DNA from 4 places in the Enterobacter sp. RHBSTW-00175 genome. Region 2 is predicted to be linked to each of the others. Evidence: predicted binding sites of a transcription regulator. Region 2 holds the regulator's gene; each other region holds the start of a gene.
The links. Region 2 encodes sigma-54, which starts transcription at its own class of promoters, with help from an activator protein. Its sites were predicted from a motif close to GTTGGCACANNTTTCGCTNT; they were not measured.
Positions count from the first base shown of each region.

Region 1: a site for sigma-54 is predicted at 1,143-1,162, ahead of glnA (glutamate--ammonia ligase). Genes of this name have one in related genera too.
Region 3: a site for sigma-54 is predicted at 3,184-3,203, ahead of norV (anaerobic nitric oxide reductase flavorubredoxin). Genes of this name have one in related genera too.
Region 4: a site for sigma-54 is predicted at 2,864-2,883, ahead of HV107_RS16765 (amino acid ABC transporter substrate-binding protein). Genes of this name have one in related genera too.

Region 1 covers NZ_CP055930.1:2,089,303-2,095,116, forward strand. Annotated here, with positions in the region: gene typA (ribosome-dependent GTPase TypA) at 1-871, opposite strand, end outside; gene glnA (glutamate--ammonia ligase) at 1,250-2,659, shown strand; gene glnL (nitrogen regulation protein NR(II)) at 2,845-3,894, shown strand; gene glnG (nitrogen regulation protein NR(I)) at 3,906-5,318, shown strand; gene HV107_RS09875 (YshB family small membrane protein) at 5,428-5,538, shown strand; gene hemN (oxygen-independent coproporphyrinogen III oxidase) at 5,617-5,814, opposite strand, start outside.
Region 2 covers NZ_CP055930.1:1,508,959-1,514,772, reverse strand. Annotated here, with positions in the region: gene rapZ (RNase adapter RapZ) at 1-364, opposite strand, end outside; gene ptsN (PTS IIA-like nitrogen regulatory protein PtsN) at 410-901, opposite strand; gene hpf (ribosome hibernation promoting factor) at 984-1,271, opposite strand; gene rpoN (RNA polymerase factor sigma-54) at 1,294-2,727, opposite strand; gene lptB (LPS export ABC transporter ATP-binding protein) at 2,775-3,500, opposite strand; gene lptA (lipopolysaccharide ABC transporter substrate-binding protein LptA) at 3,507-4,061, opposite strand; gene lptC (LPS export ABC transporter periplasmic protein LptC) at 4,030-4,605, opposite strand; gene kdsC (3-deoxy-manno-octulosonate-8-phosphatase KdsC) at 4,602-5,168, opposite strand; gene kdsD (arabinose-5-phosphate isomerase KdsD) at 5,183-5,814, opposite strand, start outside.
Region 3 covers NZ_CP055930.1:933,256-939,069, forward strand. Annotated here, with positions in the region: gene HV107_RS04395 (DNA-binding transcriptional repressor) at 1-593, shown strand, start outside; gene gutQ (arabinose-5-phosphate isomerase GutQ) at 586-1,551, shown strand; gene norR (nitric oxide reductase transcriptional regulator NorR) at 1,548-3,062, opposite strand; gene norV (anaerobic nitric oxide reductase flavorubredoxin) at 3,249-4,697, shown strand; gene norW (NADH:flavorubredoxin reductase NorW) at 4,694-5,814, shown strand, end outside.
Region 4 covers NZ_CP055930.1:3,533,264-3,539,077, reverse strand. Annotated here, with positions in the region: gene ybeY (rRNA maturation RNase YbeY) at 1-273, shown strand, start outside; gene corC (CNNM family magnesium/cobalt transport protein CorC) at 363-1,241, shown strand; gene lnt (apolipoprotein N-acyltransferase) at 1,247-2,785, shown strand; gene HV107_RS16765 (amino acid ABC transporter substrate-binding protein) at 3,156-4,061, shown strand; gene HV107_RS16760 (amino acid ABC transporter permease) at 4,216-4,956, shown strand; gene gltK (glutamate/aspartate ABC transporter permease GltK) at 4,956-5,630, shown strand; gene HV107_RS16750 (amino acid ABC transporter ATP-binding protein) at 5,630-5,814, shown strand, end outside.

The sequences.
Region 1 (5,814 bases), 580 kb from region 2:
GATCGCAGATGGTGTCAGAGATGTTCAGCTCACCCAGACCGGTGATTGCGATGATGTCGCCAGCTTCAGCAACGTCGCTCTCGATACGCTCAAGACCCAGGTGAGTCAGCACTTTACCGACTTTACCGTTACGGGTTTTGCCTTCGCTATCGATGATAGTAACCTGCTGGTTAGGCTTAACTTTACCGCGCTTGATACGACCAATGCCGATTACGCCAACATAGTTGTTGTAGTCGAGCTGAGAGATCTGCATCTGCAGGGTGCCGTCGAGATCAACGCTTGGTGCAGGAACACGGTCAACAATCGCCTGGTACAGCGGGGTCATGTCTTCAGCCATGTCTTCGTGGTCCAGACCTGCGATACCGTTCAGCGCAGAAGCGTAAACGATAGGGAAGTCCAGCTGCTCGTCGGTCGCATCAAGGTTAACGAACAGGTCAAATACCTGGTCAACAACCCAGTCAGGACGCGCGCCAGGACGGTCAACCTTGTTGATAACAACGATTGGCTTCAGACCATGGGCAAATGCCTTTTTGGTCACGAAGCGCGTCTGCGGCATTGGGCCATCCATTGCGTCAACGACCAGCAGCACGGAGTCTACCATGGACATTACACGTTCAACTTCACCACCGAAGTCGGCGTGCCCTGGGGTATCAACGATGTTGATACGGTAGTCATTCCATTTAATCGCGGTGTTTTTCGCGAGGATGGTAATCCCACGCTCTTTCTCCAAATCGTTGGAGTCCATCACGCGTTCTTGAGTTTCGGCACGAGCATCAAACGTACCGGATTGCTGCAGCAGCTTATCAACCAGGGTAGTTTTACCATGGTCAACGTGCGCGATGATGGCGATGTTACGCAAATTTTCGATCACAACTTTGCCTCAGGCATTTAGAAATAGCGCGTTATTGTACACGGATTAATCGCACTACAAAACAGGATCACAAACATCCCCCGCAAACAAGTATTGCAGAGATGCTTTGTGATCGCTTTCACGGAGCGGTAAAGGGCGCTTTAACGTAAATTGCACCAATATGGTGCTCAATGTTCACCATGGAGCACTATACTGGTGCAACATAACCATCATGGTGCAGCCCTTTTGCACTATGGTGCGCATGATAACGCCTTTTTGGGGTGTTTTAAAAGTTGGCACAGATTTCGCTTTATAAAAAATATGGCAACACAGCCAGTACAAGACAAAAATTGAAGACCTCGTTACCACGACGACAATGACCAATCTGGAGAGTTAAGTATGTCCGCTGAACACGTTTTGACGATGCTGAACGAACATGAAGTGAAGTTTGTTGATCTGCGCTTCACCGATACCAAAGGTAAAGAACAGCACGTCACAATCCCTGCACATCAGGTGAACGCCGAATTCTTTGAAGAAGGCAAAATGTTTGACGGCTCCTCCATTGGTGGCTGGAAAGGCATTAACGAATCAGACATGGTTCTGATGCCGGACGCAACTACTGCGCTCATTGACCCGTTCTTCGAAGAACCTACTCTGATCATCCGTTGCGATATTCTCGAACCAGGCACACTGCAAGGTTACGACCGTGACCCACGCTCCATCGCTAAGCGCGCAGAAGAGTACCTGCGTTCTACCGGTATCGCAGACACCGTTCTGTTCGGGCCAGAGCCAGAATTCTTCCTGTTTGACGACATCCGTTTTGGTGCTTCAATTTCTGGTTCCCACGTTGCTATCGATGACATCGAAGGCGCATGGAACTCCTCCACCAAATATGAAGGTGGTAACAAAGGTCACCGTCCAGGCGTGAAAGGCGGTTACTTCCCGGTTCCTCCGGTCGATTCCTCACAGGACATCCGTTCTACCATGTGTCTGATCATGGAAGAGATGGGCCTGGTTGTTGAAGCTCACCACCACGAAGTGGCAACTGCTGGCCAGAACGAAATCGCAACCCGCTTCAACACCATGACCAAAAAAGCGGATGAGATTCAGATCTACAAATACGTTGTGCACAACGTTGCGCACCGTTTCGGTAAAACCGCGACCTTCATGCCAAAACCAATGTTTGGCGACAACGGTTCCGGTATGCACTGCCACATGTCTCTGTCCAAGAACGGCACCAACCTGTTCTCTGGCGACAAATATGCGGGTCTGTCCGAGCAAGCGCTGTTCTACATCGGTGGTGTTATCAAACACGCTAAAGCGATCAACGCCCTGGCGAACCCAACCACCAACTCCTACAAGCGTCTGGTCCCAGGCTATGAAGCACCAGTAATGCTGGCTTACTCTGCCCGTAACCGTTCTGCTTCTATCCGTATCCCGGTTGTTGCTTCTCCGAAAGCGCGTCGTATCGAAGTTCGCTTCCCGGACCCAGCAGCTAACCCATACCTGTGCTTCGCTGCTCTGCTGATGGCTGGTCTTGACGGTATCAAGAACAAGATCCACCCAGGTGAAGCAATGGACAAAAACCTGTATGACCTGCCGCCAGAAGAAGCGAAAGAGATCCCACAGGTTGCCGGTTCTCTGGAAGAAGCGCTGCAGGCGCTGGACGCTGACCGCGAGTTCCTGACTGCAGGTGGTGTGTTCACTGACGAAGCTATCGACGCATACATCGCTCTGCGTATCGAAGAGAACGACCGTGTGCGTATGACTCCGCACCCAGTTGAATTCGAACTGTACTACAGCGTTTAATTTTTAACGGGTTTCGCGCGACTTTTTACGCGCGACCCCGAAAGCTGTTTTTTTGTTGCCGTGGAAACTTTCAGCCCATCTTCGGATGGGCTTTTTTCTCCACCAACAACCTGATCTCACGCGCTTTTACGCCGAAAAAGCTATACTGCACTAAATTAGTGCACACAACTCCAGGAGACTGCTGAATGGCAACTGGCACGCTGCCCGATGCTGGGCAGATCCTCAATTCCTTAATTAACAGTATCTTGTTGGTCGACGACGAGCTGGCAGTGCATTACGCCAACCCGGCGGCGCAGCAACTGCTTGCCCAGAGCGCACGCAAACTGTTTGGTACACCGCTCCCGGAATTACTGAGCTATTTTTCACTGAATATTGGCCTGATGCAGGAAAGTTTACAGGCCGGTCAGGGGTTCACCGATAACGAAGTGACGCTGGTGATAGACGGACGTTCCCATATTCTTTCGCTGACGGCGCAACGCCTTCCTGAGGGGCTTATTCTGCTCGAGATGGCACCGATGGATAATCAGCGTCGCCTTAGTCAGGAACAGCTCCAGCATGCCCAGCAGATCGCTGCCCGGGATTTGGTGCGTGGCCTGGCCCATGAAATCAAAAACCCACTGGGTGGTTTGCGCGGTGCGGCGCAGCTGCTGACCAAAGCACTCCCCGACCCTGCGCTTGCCGAATACACCAACGTCATCATTGAGCAGGCAGACCGTCTGCGTAATCTGGTCGACAGACTGCTTGGGCCGCAGCAACCGGGAATGCACGTATCAGAAAGCATTCATAAAGTGGCTGAGCGGGTGGTGAAACTCGTGTCGATGGAGTTACCGGAAAACGTCACGCTGGTGCGCGATTACGATCCAAGCCTGCCAGAACTGGCGCACGATCCTGACCAGATTGAACAGGTTCTTCTGAATATCGTGCGTAATGCTCTTCAGGCGCTTGGGCCTGAAGGTGGTGAAATTATTCTGCGCACCCGTACCGCTTTCCAGTTAACGCTGCACGGTGTGCGTTACCGACTTGCGGCAAGAATAGACGTTGAGGATAACGGGCCAGGCATCCCATCGCATCTTCAGGACACATTGTTCTACCCGATGGTTAGTGGCCGCGAAGGCGGTACAGGACTGGGGTTATCCATTGCCCGTAATTTGATTGATCAACACTCTGGCAAAATTGAATTTACCAGTTGGCCGGGTCATACCGAGTTTTCGGTTTACCTGCCAATTAAAAAATAAAGGTGACGTGTATGCAACGAGGGATAGTCTGGGTAGTCGATGACGATAGCTCCATCCGTTGGGTGCTTGAACGCGCACTCACGGGAGCGGGATTAAGCTGCACGACGTTTGAGAGCGGCAGCGACGTGCTTGATGCACTCACCACCAAAACCCCGGATGTTTTGCTGTCAGATATTCGGATGCCTGGCATGGACGGGCTGGCGCTCTTAAAGCAGATCAAACAACGCCACCCAATGCTTCCGGTCATCATAATGACTGCCCACTCCGATCTGGATGCCGCCGTCAGTGCGTACCAGCAAGGGGCATTCGATTATCTGCCAAAACCCTTTGATATCGACGAAGCGGTAGCCCTGGTTGAGCGCGCCATCAGCCACTACCAGGAGCAGCAACAACCCCGCAATGCGCCAGTTTTTGGCCCGACGACGGACATCATCGGCGAAGCGCCTGCCATGCAGGACGTTTTTCGCATTATCGGTCGTTTGTCCCGTTCTTCCATTAGCGTATTGATTAACGGCGAATCGGGAACCGGTAAAGAGCTGGTTGCCCATGCGCTACACCGGCATAGCCCGCGTGCGAAAGCACCGTTTATCGCTCTGAACATGGCGGCGATCCCGAAGGATTTGATTGAGTCAGAACTGTTCGGCCATGAAAAAGGGGCATTTACCGGCGCAAACACTATTCGCCAGGGTCGCTTTGAACAGGCTGACGGCGGGACCCTTTTCCTGGATGAAATCGGCGATATGCCGCTGGATGTTCAGACCCGCCTGCTTCGCGTGCTGGCTGATGGGCAGTTCTACCGTGTGGGGGGTTATGCTCCCGTAAAAGTAGACGTGCGTATTATTGCCGCAACGCACCAGAACCTTGAGCAGCGCGTTCAGGAGGGCAAATTCCGTGAAGACTTATTCCATCGTCTTAACGTGATCCGCGTTCACCTGCCACCGCTGCGCGAGCGTCGCGAGGATATCCCTCGTCTGGCGCGCCACTTCCTCCAGGTTGCCGCGCGTGAGCTGGGTGTGGAGGCCAAATTGCTCCACCCGGAAACCGATGCCGCCCTCACCCGCCTGGCCTGGCCTGGCAACGTGCGTCAGCTTGAAAATACCTGTCGCTGGTTGACGGTCATGGCCGCCGGTCAGGAAGTGCTAATTCAGGATTTACCAGGAGAGCTGTTCGAAGCCACCGCTCCAGAAAGCAGCACCGGACATGCGCTGCCGGACAGCTGGGCGACACTTCTGGCGCAATGGGCGGATCGCGCGCTACGATCCGGTCATCAAAACCTGCTTTCAGAGGCTCAGCCAGAAATGGAACGCACGTTGTTAACCACTGCGCTTCGTCATACTCAGGGCCATAAACAGGAAGCGGCTCGTTTACTGGGATGGGGACGCAATACCCTGACACGTAAGCTGAAAGAGCTGGGAATGGAGTGATTTTTACCGCTGTGTAAAGATTACTAATTGAGCGCAAATTGCCGTTATTTTGCGCTTTACTGTTCCGATGAGTTTTGTATGATCGTGCCCGGAAATTGGGGGGACCATCATGCTGGAATCATTAGTGAATTTGCTCTCGAGCGGAGCAGCCGAAAGCCACACGCCACAAACCGCCGTTGCTGCTGTATTGTGTGCGGCGCTGGTTGGGCTGTTTAGCTAGCGGGCTTGAATGTAAATGCCGGGTGGCGGTGGCGGCTTCGCCTTACCCGGCCTACATTTTGACGCAATTCTGCGCGTATTAAATCACCCGCGAGAACTGTTGCAGACGCGCTTTCTGACGCAAATACGCGTCGAAGCACATGCAGATATTACGAATCAACAAACGCCCTTTCGGCGTAACCTCAATCGCACTCTCCGAAATATCCACCAGCCCATCTTTCGCCAGCGGAGCAAGCAGCTTCAGGTCTTCCGCAAAGTACTCGTTAAATACCAGATC
Region 2 (5,814 bases):
GGTCGCTCTCTTCGTCGATGGCGCTTTCCAGAGAGAGATTCTTACTGGAGAGCGGATGCAAACGGCGGGTATCGCTGTAACGACGGATCAGCGTGTTACGGTCAGCATCAAGGAACAGCAACTGAGGCGAAAACGAGTCAGGCAGGTTGCTCATCGCCTGTTCAAAGACTTCCGGTGATTCTGGCATGTTACGGACGTCGATACTGACGGCAGCAGACGTTTGTCGGTCCGCGAGCGTCCGGGCCAGGTCGGGCAGCAGCACAACCGGCAGGTTATCGACACAGTAAAAACCCATATCTTCAAGCGCGCGGAGGGCGACGGATTTCCCCGACCCTGAACGACCGCTGACGATCATCAGCACCATGTTCCGTTTCTCCTCAGGACAACAGATGTAAAGGACATCTCCCGGTTATGCATCATCCTGATTGCCTTCTGCTTCAGTGATAATTTGATATAACTCTTCATCACTTTGGGCTGAGCGCAGTCTACGGCAAATAGTTTTATCAGCCAGACGTTTAGCGACCAGCGAAAGCGTATGCAGATGGGTTTTGGTCTGGTCAGCAGGAACCAGCAGCGCGAAGAGGAGATCGACTGGCTGATTATCGATGGCGTCGAAGGCGATAGGCGTTTCGAGCTGCACAAATACACCGACGGCACGCAGGGTGTCTTCTTCCAGCTTACCATGCGGGATAGCAATGCCGTTGCCAATGCCAGTACTGCCCATTTTTTCGCGGGTCAGAATAGCTTCGAACACCACCTGTGACGGCAGGCCCAGCTGTTTTGCGGCCAGTTCACTGATGATTTCCAGCGCACGTTTTTTGCTCTGGCAGTGAACGCCACTACGGGTACATTCCTGGTTAAGGACATTGCTCAGTTGAAGAGCGGAATCGTTGTTCATCATAATTTCACCTAAGCGCTAACTGTACAAATGGCCTGTTGTGTTTCACAACAGGCCTTCCTGCACCCGTTAACTGCCCGGACAATTAGTGTTGTTTCAGTTTATCTTTATGTTTATTGAGCTGTCGCGCGAGCTTGTCAATCAAGCCGTCGATAGCAGCATACATGTCTTGCCCTTCCGCACTGGCATGGAGTTCACCCCCGTTCACGTGCAGGGTTGCATCCGAGATATGAGTCACTTTCTCCACTTTCAACACAATATAGACCTGGTTGATCCTTTCGAAATACTGTTCAAGTTTCGCGAACTTAGTGTTCACAAAATCACGTAAAGCATCAGTAATTTCGACGTTGTGTCCTGTGATGTTGAGCTGCATAGTGTCTTCCTTATCGGTTGTGTCAGACCAGTTGTTTACGCTGGTTAGACGGCGGAATGGATAAAGACTCTCGATACTTTGCAACAGTACGGCGTGCCACCATGATACCCTGATCGGACAGCATGGTGGTTAACTTACTGTCACTCAGTGGCTTCGCGGGATTCTCCGCGGCGATCAACTTCTTCACCAGTGCACGAATTGCCGTCGACGAGGCTTCGCCGCCGCCTTCGGTATTCACATGGCTGGAGAAGAAATACTTAAGCTCAAAAATACCGCGTGGACTGTGCAGATATTTCTGCGTTGTCACGCGGGAAATAGTTGATTCATGCATTTCGACGGCCTGGGCAATATCTGCCAGCACCATCGGTTTCATATACTCTTCGCCCTGCTCAAAGAACGCCTGCTGCTGCTCGACAATACAGCGGCTTACACGGAGCAGCGTATCATTTCTGCTCTCCAGACTTTTGATCAGCCATCGCGCTTCCTGAAGATTGCTACGAATATATTGATTGTCGGAGTCGTTGCGTGCGCTGGTGCACATGGAGGCGTACTGCTGGTTGATTTGCAGGCGAGGAATGCTGTCTGAATTCAATTCTACAACCCAGCGGTCGTTATGTTTTCTGACCAGCACATCCGGGATAACGTATTCGGGTTCGCTGGTCTGGATGGATTGGCCGGGGCGAGGATCGAGCGACTGGATCAGATTGACGGCTTCTTTCAACACCTCTTCTTTCAGGCGGGTGACGCGCATCAGTGTACGGAAGTCATGGTTTGCCAGCAGATCCAGATGATCGCTGATAATTAACCGGGCTTCTTCAATCCAGGGGGTCTCTTTGGCAAACTGAGAAAGCTGGATCAGCAAGCAGTCGCGCAGATCTTTCGCGGCCACGCCAACCGGGTCGAAGCGCTGAATACGCTTCAGAACCGCTTCAATTTCCTCGAGTTCGATCTCATCATCGCCGATGCTTTCAAGAATATCGTCCAGAGAAACGGTCAAATATCCGGTGTCATCAACGGCATCGACAATGGATGTCGCAATCGCACGATCGGTGTCAGAGAAGGGCGTTAACTCCACCTGCCACATAAGGTAATCCTGAAGCGACTGGGTAGTTTCGCCCTGATAGACCGGTAGCTCATCATCCTGGTAGTCCGCACGCGTCCCGGACGGGGTTCCTGCGGTGTAAATTTCATCCCAACTGGCATCCAAAGGCAGCTCGTCCGGCATCTCTTTTTGTTCGAGAGCATCAACGGTATCGAGCGTTTCGGTGTCCTGCGTTTGCTGAGTATCTACCTCGTCATGAAGATCGGTTTGCTCCAGCAACGGGTTGCTGTCCAGTGCTTGCTGGAGTTCCTGCTGAAGTTCTAACGTGGACAGTTGCAACAGGCGAATCGCTTGTTGTAGCTGTGGCGTCATCGCCAGTTGTTGGCTGAGCCTTAATTGCAAACCTTGCTTCATGTTCAGAGCATTTTTCTCCGGTGCGGCGTTACGTTACCTCTACCCTATCAGAGTCTGAAGTCTTCCCCAAGGTACACGCGCTTAACATGCTCATCTTCGAGGATCTGCGTCGGCGTACCATGGGCAATCAGATGGCCCTGGCTCACAATATAAGCGCGTTCACAAACGGCCAGCGTTTCACGGACGTTGTGGTCAGTGATCAGTACGCCAAGCCCGCTGTCACGCAGATGTTCAATAATACGTTTGATATCGATGACGGAAATAGGGTCAACGCCCGCGAAGGGTTCATCCAGCAGGATGAATTTCGGGTTTGCAGCCAGTGCGCGCGCAATCTCGACACGACGACGTTCACCGCCTGACAGTGCCTGGCCTAAGCTATCGCGCAGGTGTTCAATATGAAACTCTTCCATCAGTTCGTTAGCGCGATCCTGACGCTGCTCGCTCGACAGATCGTCGCGGATCTGCAAGACGGCCATCAGGTTATCGAAGACGCTTAAACGGCGGAAAATGGACGCTTCCTGAGGAAGATAGCCGATACCACGGCGCGCACGGGCGTGCAGCGGCAGAAGGCTGATATCTTCATCATCAATGACAATGTTGCCTGCATCACGCGGCACAATGCCCACCACCATGTAGAAGGTAGTGGTTTTACCCGCACCGTTAGGACCTAAAAGGCCAACAATTTCGCCGGAGTTGACGGACAGACTGACATCTTCCACGACGCGGCGGCCCTTATAGGCCTTAGCGAGATTTTTTGCAGTTAATGTTGCCATAACGAATTAGTTACTCTTCTTCTGTGCCGGGGCCTGGCTTTTGCCTTTATCTTGCAGCTGTGAAGGAACAAGCACGGTGGTAACGCGTTTGCCTTTCTCGCTGGAAGCCTGCATTTTTTGCTCTTTCACCAGATAGGTGATCTGGTCGCCGGTGATATTGCTGTCCAGCTGTTCCAGATAGGCGTTACCGGTCAGAATGACAAGATCCTTCGCCAGTTCATAGTGCATATGTGTGGCGTGGCCCTTCACCGGTTTACCGTTGTCCTGCATCTGGTAGAAGGTTGCCGGGTTGCCATAACCATCAATAATTTCTTTGCCTTGCTCGCCGCCCGGACGGGTAACGACCACTTTGTCGGCATTAATTTTGATGGTGCCCTGAGTCATGACGACGTTGCCGGTAAAGGTGACGACATTACCCTGCATATCGAGAGACTGAGTGTCAGATTCAATATGAATCGGCTGTTCGGTATCACCAGTCACAGCAAGTGCGGGAAGACTGGCTGCCAGCAGCGCGCTGGCGATAACAAAATTAAGGCTGAGTTTGTTTGTTTTGAATTTCATAAGAGGATCTAACCTTTTCAATCAGCTCGGCGTTTTTGCTGCGTAAGTTCCCGCGCATTCTCAGACCGCTGGAATTAAATGTTGTGCCATACAGTGTAACCAGATCTTGCGAAGTCACATCCTGGGTCACCAGGTTAATCTGGGCATTATCTGTTGTAATTTTACGCAGTTGAGAGTCAGCGGTCAGGGCGTTGACCTCAACATGACCATACAGATAAAGCATACGGTCATTTGTTAATTTTGCTCTGTCAGACTTAATCGACCACGTTGGCACTTTATCGGCATCAAATGTGGTCATTACCGGTTGGGTAAACCACGAGATACCATCATCTGAAAAATACTCAACATGCGTTGCAATCAGGCGATAGTTCAGCGCACCTTCTGGACTGTAAACCACCGTGTCACTGTGATCGCTTTTGTATGTTGGATCGCTATTGTTGAACACTTCCGGTTGTGTATCGTCACGGTCAGCGAGGTTTACGCCAATCAGTACCAGTGCGACAAGCGTTAGCAGAATGATAACCCAACGTCTGGTTTTACTCATATTGATTGCCCTTTGGCCTCTTCAAGCTTGCCCTGCGCCAGCAGAAGCAGATCGCAGACTTCACGTACGGCACCGCGACCGCCGTTGATATGGGTGACATAGTCAGCACGCGGTATCAACAGCGGATGGGCATCGGCTACCGCGATGCTCAGCCCCACTTCGGCCATCACCGGCCAGTCGATCAGATCGTCGCCAACATAGGCAACATGCTCAGGCGCGATGGACAGTTTCGCAAGCAAATCGTTGAATGCCAACATCTTGTCGGATTGTCCCTGATACAGATGGGTAATGCCCAACGTTTCGCAGCGGTCTTCTACAAGTTTAGCTTTTCGCCCGGTGATGATAGCAACTTCGATCCCGGATGTGAGCGCGCAGCGAATGCCATAACCGTCGCGAACATTGAATGCTTTTAGCTCTTCGCCATTATTGCCCATATAAATCAGGCCATCGGAGAGTACGCCATCAACATCCAGGATCAGCAGACGGATGTTTTCCGCCTTCGCCATCATGTCTGTACTTACTGGACCATAACAGGTTGCAAGGGATGCACCCGCATTACTCATTGTCTTATCCTTCATTACACTACGCCTGCGCGTAGAAGATCATGCATATGTACCACACCCAGCAGTTGGTCGCCATCGGCAACCATCACCGAGGTTATGTGGCGGGACTGCATCAGGTTCAGCACATCCACCGCCAGGGTGCCAGGACGAACGCGGATCCCGCCTGGTGTCATGACATCGGCGATACCTAACGTGCGGACATCCACGCCCATATCGAACACGCGGCGTAAGTCACCGTCAGTGAAAATCCCCTGAATCTTCATGAGATCGTCGCAAACAACCGTCATGCCGAGATTTTTGCGGGTAATTTCCAGTAACGCATCACGCAGTGAAGCGGCTTTACTTACATGCGGGATCTCATCGCCCGTGTGCATAATGTCGTTTACCCGGAGCAGCAACTTGCGCCCCAGCGCGCCGCCTGGATGAGAGAGCGCGAAATCTTCTGGCGTAAAACCACGAGCTTCGAGTAATGCCACCGCAAGCGCATCTCCCATGACCAGTGCGGCAGTGGTGCTGGACGTCGGGGCAAGACCCAATGGGCACGCTTCTTTTGGCACTTTGACGCACAGGTGAATATCTGCAGCGCGGGCCATGCTGCTTTCCGGGCGGCTGGTCATGCAAATCAGCGGCACGTGCAGCCTTTTCA
Region 3 (5,814 bases), 580 kb from region 2:
ACGAAGCCGATCCCCCTATCGACCACAAAACGCTGATCAATACCCACCAGAAAGCGCTGATTGCCGAAGCTGCCGTGAAGTTTATCCACGATGGCGACTCCATCATTCTGGATGCCGGCAGCACGGTATTGCAGATGATCCCGATGCTCAGCCGCTTTAACAACATCACCGTGATGACCAACAGCCTGCACATCGTTAACGCCCTGTCGGAGAACGACTGCGAGCAAACCATCCTGATGCCAGGCGGGACGTTCCGTAAAAAATCAGCCTCGTTCCACGGCCAGCTGGCCGAGAATGCCTTCGACCACTTCAGCTTTGATAAACTGTTTATGGGGACGGACGGCATCGACCTGAACGCCGGGGTGACCACGTTTAATGAAGTGTTCAGCGTCAGCAAAGCCATGTGTAACGCCGCGCGGGAAGTCATTTTGATGGCAGACTCGTCGAAGTTTGGCCGTAAAAGCCCCAATATTGTGTGCAGCCTTGAAAGTGTCGATAAGCTGATTACCGATGCGGGCATCGATCCGGCGTTTAAAAAAGCGCTGGAAGAGAAAGGAATCGACGTTATCGTAACCGGAGACAAAGATGAGTGATTTTCTGTTAAACGCAGGCCGCCAGACCCTGATGCTCGAATTGCAGGAAGCGAGCCGCCTGCCGGATCGCCTGGGCGATGATTTTGTCCGTGCGGCGAACACCATCATTCAGTGTGAAGGCAAAGTGATCGTCTCAGGTATGGGCAAATCCGGCCATATCGGTAAGAAGATTGCCGCCACGCTTGCGAGTACCGGAACGCCTGCGTTCTTTGTTCATCCGGCAGAAGCGCTGCATGGCGATCTGGGGATGATTGAAAGCCGCGACGTGATGCTGTTTATCTCCTACTCCGGCTCGGCAAAAGAGCTGGATCTCATCATTCCGCGCTTGCAGGAAAAAGCCGTTGCCCTGCTGGCGATGACCGGAAAATCCCGCTCGCCGCTGGCGCTGGCGGCAAAAGCGGTGCTGGATGTTTCCGTAGAGCGTGAAGCCTGCCCGATGCACCTGGCCCCCACCTCCAGCACCGTAAACACCCTGATGCTGGGTGACGCGCTGGCGATGGCGGTTATGCAGGCGCGCGGCTTTAATGAAGAAGATTTTGCCCGTTCTCACCCTGCAGGCGCGCTGGGCGCACGGCTACTCAATAAAGTGCACCACCTGATGCGCACCGACGATGCCATTCCACAGGTAACACTGGATACCAGCGTGATGGATGCGATGCTGGAGCTGAGCCGTACCGGGCTTGGGCTGGTTGCCGTCTGCGATAACAACGGTTTTGTGAAAGGCGTCTTTACCGACGGCGACCTGCGTCGCTGGCTGGTCGGCGGAGGCAAGCTGGAATCTCAGGTTTCAGAAGCAATGACCCAGGGCGGGCTGACGCTGAATGCAGAAAGCCGCGCCATCGAAGCCAAAGAGGTGCTGATGAAGCGCAAAATAACTGCCGCCCCGGTGGTCGATGAGAGCGGCAAGCTTTGCGGTGCAATCAACCTGCAAGATTTCTATCAGGCCGGGATCATCTAACCTTTCAGACCCAGACGTTTCGCCAGCCGGTGCAGGTTGGCGACGTCCGTTTCCAGCGCCCGCGCGCACGCCGACCAGCTGCGGTTATTTTGCTCAAGCACGCGGGTGATCATCTGCCGTTGAAACTCTTCTGTTGCTTCGCGCAGGTTCTCGTTGCTGATTTCCGGGATGTCCTGAGTCACAACATGCGCGGTTTCATCATGCAGCGCAAAATGACGCGCGTGGATCAGCACTTCATCACCTGAACGTGCGGCCCGTGCCAGCACGACGGCACGGTGGATGGCATGTTCCAGTTCACGCACGTTGCCCGGCCAGCCGTAACTTAACAGATGTGTTCTCGCCCCGGGGCTTAACACCACGCGGGAAAGCCCCATCCGCAGACGACACTGTTCGCAGAAGTAACCCGCCAGCAGAACCACATCTTCACCGCGCTCACGCAGCGCAGGGACGGAAAGCGGGAAGACGCTCAGGCGGTGGAACAGGTCAGCACGGAAATTCCCGGCCAGCACCTCTTCACGCAGGTCGCGGTTGGTCGCCGCCAGCACGCGTACATCCACTCTTAAGCTGCGATCGTCCCCCACGCGCTGAATATCACCGTACTGCAACACGCGCAGCAGTTTGGCCTGTAACGACAAAGACAGCTCGCCAATCTCGTCGAGGAATAACGTGCCGTTATCCGCCATTTCAAACTTACCGCTGCGGTTGCTGATGGCCCCGGTAAACGCCCCTTTAACGTGACCAAACAACTCACTTTCTGCCACGCTTTCCGGCAACGCAGCACAGTTGAGGTACACCAGCGGGTTGACCACACGTGGAGAAGCTTCGTGAATCGACTTTGCCACCAGCTCTTTACCGGTGCCGGTTTCACCGAAAATCAGCACGTTCAAATCAGAAGCCGCCACAATGTCGATCTCTTTTTTGAGCTGCACCATGCCCGGCGAAAGGCCAATCATCTCGGTGTGGGTGACCTGTTCAAATGCCGCCGGGCTACCCGGCAGAATGTTCTGGCTCTCCAGCTGTTCAATCAGCAGTGCGTTGTTAAGCGCACCGGAAGCCAGGGCCGCAATCAGCCGCAGCTCTTCGTCACTGAAGGTATCGAACTGATCCGGTGACATACCATCAAGCGTCAGGGCGCCAATCAGGTTCTGCCCGGCAAACAGCGGCAGGCCAATACAGGCGTGTACTTTGAGGCTCTCCTGCCCCGGGATCAGCCCATCATAGGGATCAGGCAAGTCGCTGTCGGCAGGGAAACGCACCACATCACCCGCACGGGCGATAGTTTCCAGCCGTGGATGGCCTTCCAGCGTAAAGCGCCGCCCCAGCACATCCTGCGCCAGGCCGTCGATGGCCAGCGGAATAAACTGCCGACCTTCGTAACGCAGCAGCGCCGAGGCATCACACTCCAGCACGTCGCGGAGCGTGGAGATCAGCCGTTGAAATCGGTCCTGATGGCCAATACCGGTTTGCAGTTCAATGGCGATCTTCGCCAGTACGTTTACAGAAAAGCTCATCTCAACCTCGCTGTCATTTTGACAATGCATATTGTCATATTGACAGTTTTTAAGATAGTCATAATGACTACCCATTACGAGTAATAAACAATTAAATACATTTAAATCAATCAGATAAAAAGTTGGCACGCAACTTGATATAGCTAAAACATCTTATTTGAAAACGCCGTATTAATTGAGGTTGCTATGTCTATTCTGGTTAAAAATAACATTCATTGGGTTGGCCAACGTGACTGGGAAGTGCGTGATTTCCACGGAACTGAATACAAAACGCTGCGCGGCAGCAGCTACAACAGCTACCTCATCCGTGAAGGTAAAAATGTTCTGATCGATACCGTCGATCACAAATTCAGCCGCGAGTTCGTGCAGAACCTGCGTAGCGAAATCGATCTGAACGCTATCGACTACATCATTATCAACCATGCAGAAGAAGACCACGCCGGCGCGCTGACCGAGCTGATGTCTTATATCCCAAATACCCCAATTTACTGCACCACCAATGCTATCGACTCAATCAACGGTCACCACCACCACCCGGAGTGGAACTTCCACACCGTGAAAACCGGTGACTCACTGGATATCGGCAACGGCAAACAGCTGATCTTCGTTGAAACGCCAATGCTGCACTGGCCTGACAGCATGATGACTTACATGACCGGCGACGCGGTGCTGTTCAGTAACGATGCATTCGGCCAGCACTACTGCGACGAACGTCTGTTCAACGACGAAGTGGATCAGGCCGAGCTGTTTGAGCAGTGCCAGCGCTACTATGCCAATATCCTGACGCCATTCAGCCGTCTGGTGACGCCGAAAATCACCGAGATCCTCGGCTTCAATCTGCCGGTTGATATGATTGCGACCTCTCACGGCGTCGTGTGGCGTGAAAACCCAACCCAGATCGTTGAGATGTATCTGAAATGGGCAGCGGATTATCAGGAAGACCGCATCACGATTTTCTACGACACCATGTCCAACAACACCCGCATGATGGCGGATGCGATTGCCCAGGGCATCAACGAAGTTGACCCGAACGTGGCGGTGAAAATCTTTAACGTGGCGCGCAGCGATAAAAACGACATTCTGACCAACGTGTTCCGTTCCAAAGGTGTGCTGGTGGGGACGTCCACCATGAACAACGTGATGATGCCGAAAATCGCTGGTCTGGTGGAAGAGATGACAGGTCTGCGTTTCCGTAACAAACGCGCCAGCGCTTTTGGTTCACACGGCTGGAGCGGCGGCGCGGTTGACCGTCTGTCTACCCGCTTGCAGGACGCCGGTTTTGAGATGTCTATGAGTCTGAAAGCCAAATGGCGACCGGATATCGATGCCCTGGAAATCTGCCGCCAGCATGGTCGCGAGATTGCACGTCAGTGGGCGCTTGCTCCACTGCCAGAATCCACGGTGAAAACCCCTGAACAGCAGGAAGCCTGCGCCTGTGCGGCTGCCGCGGCGGCAAATCTCGGCCCGCGTATGCAGTGCAGCGTGTGCCAGTGGATTTACGACCCGGAACTGGGCGAACCGTTGCAGGACGTAGCACCAGGCACACCGTGGAGCAATGTCCCGGACAACTTCCTGTGCCCTGAATGTTCATTGGGTAAAGACGTCTTTGACGAACTGGGTACGGAGGCAAAATGAACAACGGGATCGTGATCATCGGCTCGGGCTTTGCCGCCCGCCAGCTGGTGAAAAATATCCGCAAACAGGACGCGAACGTGCCGCTGACGCTTATTGCCGCCGACAGCATGGACGAGTACAACAAGCCAGATTTAAGCCATGTCATTAGCCAGAATCAGCGCGCAGAAGATCTCACCCGCCAGACGGCGGGAGAGTTCGCAGAACAATTTAACCTGCGTCTGTTTCCCTATACCTGGGTTACGGATATCGATGCCGCCGCGCATGTCGTGAAGAGCCAGGATAAAACCTGGCAGTACGACAAGCTGGTGCTGGCAACAGGTGCGGCCGCTTTTGTCCCACCGGTTGAAGGTCGCGAGCTGATGGTGACACTGAACAGCCAGCAGGAATATCAGGCCAGCGAAACCAGGCTGCGGGACGCACAGCGGGTAATGATTGTCGGCGGCGGTCTGATTGGCACCGAGCTGGCGATGGATTTTTGCCGCGCGGGAAAAGCAGTCACCCTGGTTGACCATGCCGCGAGTATTCTTTCCGCACTGATGCCAGCAGAAGTAAGCAGTCGCTTACAACACCGGCTGACCGATATGGGCGTACATCTGCTGCTGAAATCTCAGCTGCAAGGTCTGAGCAAAACCGAAACCGGCATTCGCGCCACGCTTGATCGCCAGCGCAGCGTAGAGGTTGACGTGGTGATTGCCGCAACCGGCCTGCGCCCGGAAACAGCGCTTGCCCACCGTGCGGGCGCAGAAACGAATCGCGGTGTGAAGGTCGACAGTTACCTGCAAACCACGCAGCCGGATATTTATGCCCTGGGTGATTGTGCGGAAATTAACGGACAGGTATTGCCCTTTCTGCAACCTATTCAGCTCAGTGCCATGTATCTGGCAAAAAACCTGCTCGGGACAAGCGCGCCGCTGAAATTACCCGCCATGCTGGTGAAGGTGAAAACGCCGGAGTTACCGCTGCATCTTGCAGGCGAAACGCAGCGACAGGATTTGAACTGGCAGTTAGCCATTGAGCCGCAGGGCATGGTGGCCCGCGGCGCTGATAATGACGGTCAGCTACGCGCCTTTGTGGTTAGTGAAGATCGGATGAAGGAGGCTTTCACACTGTTGAAATC
Region 4 (5,814 bases), 2.0 Mb from region 2:
AACGTGCTCTCTTTCCCGTTTGAAGCCCCGCCGGGTATCGAGATGCCGCTACTGGGTGATTTGATCATCTGCCGTCAGGTGGTAGAGCAGGAAGCCAAAGAGCAGCAAAAACCGCTTGAGGCCCACTGGGCACATATGGTCGTACACGGCAGCCTGCATTTGCTGGGCTACGATCATATTGAAGATGACGAAGCGGAAGAGATGGAGTCCCTCGAGACAGAGATAATGCTTGCTCTGGGCTATGAGGATCCGTACATTGCCGAGAAAGAATAGTCAGTCAACAGACCGGCTAACATGCCGCCGCGTAAGGATATCGCGCGGCGGTAAACGTTGAACTTACAAGAGAACCCTTAACAAACGCCATGAGCGACGACAATTCACACAGTAGCGACACGACAACCAGTAAAAAGGGATTTTTCTCCCTCATTCTGAACCAGCTTTTCCACGGCGAACCGAAAAACCGTGATGAGTTGCTGGAGCTGATTCGTGATTCCGGGCAAAACGACCTTATCGACGAAGATACGCGCGAAATGCTCGAAGGGGTCATGGACATCGCCGACCAGCGCGTCCGCGACATCATGATCCCCCGCTCGCAGATGATCACCCTGAAACGCAACCAAACGCTCGACGAGTGCCTCGATGTCATTATCGAGTCTGCCCACTCGCGTTTCCCGGTTATCAGCGAAGATAAAGATCACATCGAAGGGATTTTGATGGCGAAAGATCTGCTGCCGTTTATGCGCAGCGATGCCGAAGCCTTCAGTATGGAAAAAGTGTTACGTCAGGCCGTGGTTGTGCCGGAAAGCAAGCGTGTGGATCGGATGCTGAAAGAATTCCGCTCTCTACGCTACCACATGGCGATTGTTATTGATGAATTCGGCGGCGTGTCGGGTCTGGTCACGATCGAAGATATTCTTGAGCTGATCGTGGGCGAAATCGAAGACGAGTACGACGAAGAAGAAGATATCGACTTCCGTCAGCTCAGCCGCCACACCTGGACCGTGCGCGCGCTGGCCTCGATTGAAGACTTCAACGACGCCTTCGGTACGCACTTCAGCGATGAAGAGGTCGATACCATTGGCGGTCTGGTGATGCAGGCCTTTGGGCACCTTCCGGCACGCGGAGAAACCGTTGACATCGACGGTTACCAATTCAAAGTCGCGATGGCCGACAGCCGACGTATTATTCAGGTTCATGTCAGAACGCCGGATGATTCACCGGTGCCAAAACTGGAAGATTAATCTAAATGGCATTTGCCCCATTACTTGAACGCCAGCGCGTCCGACTGCTGCTGGCGCTGTTACTCGGAGCCAGCGGTACGCTGGCTTTTTCTCCTTACGATATCTGGCCTGCCGCCATTATTTCCCTGATGGGGCTACAGGGGTTAACCCTGAACCGCCGTCCTGTGCAGGCCGCAGCCATTGGCTACTTCTGGGGTCTGGGGCTGTTTGGCTCTGGCATTAACTGGGTCTATGTCAGCATCGCGCAGTTTGGCGGGATGCCGGGCCCGGTTAACGTCTTCCTGGTTGTGCTGCTTGCCGCCTATCTCTCACTCTACACCGGTCTGTTCGCAGGTATCCTTTCTCGCCTGTGGCCAAAAACGACCTGGCTTCGCGTCGCTATCGCAGCACCGGTTGTCTGGCAGATCACAGAGTTCCTGCGCGGGTGGGTATTAACCGGCTTCCCGTGGTTGCAGTTCGGATACAGCCAGATTGATGGTCCGTTAAAAGGGCTGGCCCCGGTAATGGGCGTAGAGGCGATTAACTTCCTGTTGATGGTGGTCAGTGGCCTGCTGGTGCTTGCGCTTATGATGCGCAGCTGGAAACCGCTGGTTACGGCACTGGTCCTGTTCGCCCTGCCCTTCCCGCTGCGTTACATCCAGTGGTTTACCCTGGAGCCCGCACGGGCAACGCAGGTATCGATGGTGCAAGGCGATATCCCGCAGGCAATGAAGTGGGACGAAAAGCAGCTTATCAACACGCTGAAAATCTATGCCGGCGCGACCGAGCAGGTGATGGGAAAATCGCAGCTGATTATCTGGCCGGAATCCGCCATTCCTGACCTGGAAATCAACCAGCAGCCGTTCCTGAACATGATGAATGACCTGCTTCGCGCACGCGGCAGCACGCTGATTACCGGGATTGTCGATGCGCGTCTGAATCCGCAGAACCGTTATGACACGTACAACACAATAATCACGCTCGGCAAAGACAGCGAATACAGCTATAACTCCACCGATCGGTATAACAAGAATCACCTGGTCCCCTTCGGCGAATTTGTTCCACTGGAATCGATTCTGCGTCCACTGGCGCCGTTCTTTGATTTGCCGATGTCCTCTTTTAGCCGTGGTCCATACGTTCAACCTCAGCTGCACGCGCACGGTTTTGCGTTGACGGCAGCCATTTGCTACGAAATTATCCTCGGTGAGCAGGTGCGCGATAACTTCCGCCCGGACACCGACTATCTGCTGACCATCTCTAACGATGCGTGGTTTGGGAAATCGATTGGCCCGTGGCAACACTTCCAGATGGCGCGTATGCGCTCCCTGGAGCTGGCGCGTCCGCTGCTGCGTAGCACCAATAACGGCATTACCGCAGTGATTGGCCCGCAAGGTGAAATTCAGGCCATGATCCCGCAGTTCACCCGTGAAGTGCTGACCACGAAAGTTACGCCGACCACCGGACTGACGCCATACGCCCGTACCGGCAACTGGCCGCTGTGGATCCTGACCGCGCTGTTTGGTTTTGGTGCCGTGTTGATGAGCCTTCGTCAGCGTCGCAGATAATCCCCCCTCCTCTGCCGGGTGGCGCTGACGCTTACCCGGCCTGTTTTCCCATGTTCGACAATTCCTCCAGACTCCCACTTTGGCACGTCTATTGCTTTGTATATTAACGCAAACGCAATTTGGCTTAACGTACAACCTGGTCGCACCAGCGTAGATCGCCGGTAGCACCGAAACGGTGCAACGGGAGATTTTTGCCTCTGAATGGTGCGGCGCGCTTCGCAAAAATAAACAATAACGCAGCAAAATCTTTACATTAAGCCAAACTAAATGTTAACAAGCTTGCATAACACTGCACTCGCATAGCGCGAGATATAACAACATCACAATGGGTATCAATGCGTCACTGGCGCTGATAAAAAAGGAGTTGGGTATGCAATTACGTAAACTGGCCACAGCAATGCTGGTTATGGGGATGTCCGCAAGCGTTGTACACGCTGAAGACGCTCCGGCTGCCGGGAGCACTCTCGACAAGATTGCCAAAAACGGCGTGATCGTGGTCGGCCACCGTGAATCTTCTGTCCCGTTCTCTTACTACGACAACACGCAAAAAGTCGTGGGCTATTCACAGGATTACTCCAACGCCATCGTTGAAGCCGTGAAGAAAAAGCTGAACAAGCCTGATCTACAGGTGAAGTTGATTCCTATCACCTCGCAGAACCGTATTCCTCTGCTGCAAAATGGCACCTTCGATTTTGAGTGCGGCTCAACCACTAACAACCTTGAGCGCCAGAAACAGGCTGCGTTCTCTGACACCATCTTCGTGGTAGGTACCCGCCTGCTGACCAAGAAAGGCGGCGAGATTAAAGATTTTGCTGACCTGAAAGGCAAAGCGGTTGTGGTGACATCCGGTACCACTTCTGAAGTTCTGCTGCACAAGCTGAATGACGAGAAGAAAATGGATATGCGTATCATCAGTGCGAAAGACCACGGCGACTCTTTCCGTACGCTGGAAAGCGGCCGTGCTGTGGCATTCATGATGGATGACGCACTGCTGGCAGGTGAGCGTGCTAAAGCGAAGAAACCAGACAACTGGGAAATCGTAGGCACCGCGCAATCCAAAGAAGCTTACGGCTGTATGCTGCGTAAAGACGACGCTGAGTTCAAAAAACTGATCGATGACACCATCGCTCAGACGCAGACTTCCGGCGAAGCGGAAAAATGGTTCGACAAGTGGTTCAAGAATCCAATTCCACCAAAAAATCTTAACATGAACTTTGAACTGTCTGACGACATGAAAGCGCTGTTCAAATCACCAAACGACAAGGCTCTTAACTAATTAGAACAACAGGGGCAGGACCTCCTGCCCTCTCGATTGTCGGGAAGCACGGACAGACTATACGTTGAGTGGTCGTTCCCCACTCAGCGCGAAAATTAGCTTCTCACCAATCTTCGAGGGTAGCGCTGCTACCCTTTTTTTTCTGGAGTTTATTATGTCAATCGACTGGAACTGGGGCATTTTTCTGCAACAAGCCCCGTTCGGCAACACCACCTATCTTGGCTGGTTATGGAGCGGCTTTCAGGTCACTGTGGCTTTATCCATAACGGCATGGATAATCGCGTTTCTTGTCGGCTCGTTGTTCGGTATTTTGCGTACCGTCCCTAACCGCTTTCTTTCAACTCTCGGCACCCTGTATGTGGAACTGTTCCGTAACGTTCCTCTGATAGTGCAATTCTTTACCTGGTATCTGGTTGTTCCTGAACTGCTACCTGAAAATATTGGCATGTGGTTTAAGTCAGAACTGGATCCGAACATTCAGTTCTTTGTCTCCTCCATGCTGTGTCTGGGGCTGTTTACCGCTGCCCGCGTGTGCGAGCAGGTACGTGCTGCCATTCAGTCCCTGCCGCGCGGACAAAAGAATGCCGGTCTGGCGATGGGCCTGACGCTGCCACAAACATACCGTTATGTGCTGCTGCCTAACGCTTACCGCGTGATCGTTCCTCCGATGACCTCAGAGATGATGAACCTGGTGAAAAACTCGGCCATCGCGTCCACTATCGGTCTGGTGGATATGGCGGCGCAGGCGGGCAAACTGCTGGATTACTCCGCCCATGCGTGGGAATCCTTCACCGCGATAACGCTCGCCTATGTTCTGATTAACACTGTCATCATGCTGGTGATGAACCTGGTTGAACGCAAAATTCGCCTGCCGGGCAATCTGGGGGGCAAATAATGTACGAATTTGACTGGAGTTCCATTGTTCCATCCATGCCGTATCTGCTTGATGGCCTGGTGATTACGTTAAAGATCACAGTGATTGCCATCATCATCGGTATCGTCTGGGGCACCCTGCTTGCGGTGATGCGCCTGTCGAGCTTTAAACCGTTCGCCTGGTTTGCCACCGCCTACGTTAACGTCTTCCGCTCCATTCCACTGGTGATGGTGCTGTTATGGTTTTATCTGATTGTTCCAGGCTTCTTGCAGAACGTACTGGGGCTGTCACCGAAAACCGACATCCGCCTGATCTCGGCGATGGTGGCATTCTCTATGTTTGAGGCCGCTTATTACTCAGAGATTATCCGTGCGGGTATACAGAGTATTTCGCGTGGGCAATCCAGTGCCGCACTGGCGCTGGGGATGACTCACTGGCAGTCGATGCAGCTCATCATTCTGCCGCAGGCGTTTCGCGCCATGGTTCCACTCCTGCTGACTCAGGGCATCGTGCTGTTCCAGGATACCTCTCTGGTATACGTACTAAGCCTGGCAGACTTCTTCCGTACCGCTTCCACCATCGGTGAGCGTGATGGTACGCAGGTCGAGATGGTCCTCTTCGCAGGTGGGGTCTATTTTGTGATTAGTTTAAGCGCGTCGCTGTTGGTCAGCTGGCTGAAGAAAAGGACTGTATAATGATTTCCCTGAAAAATGTTTCTAAATGGTATGGGCACTTTCAGGTGCTGACCGACTGCTCCACCGAAGTGAAAAAAGGCGATGTGGTGGTGGTGTGCGGGCCGTCCGGTTCCGGCAAATCCACGCTGATTAAAACCGTCAATGGCCTGGAGCCGGTGCAGCAAGGCGAGATCCTCGTTAACGG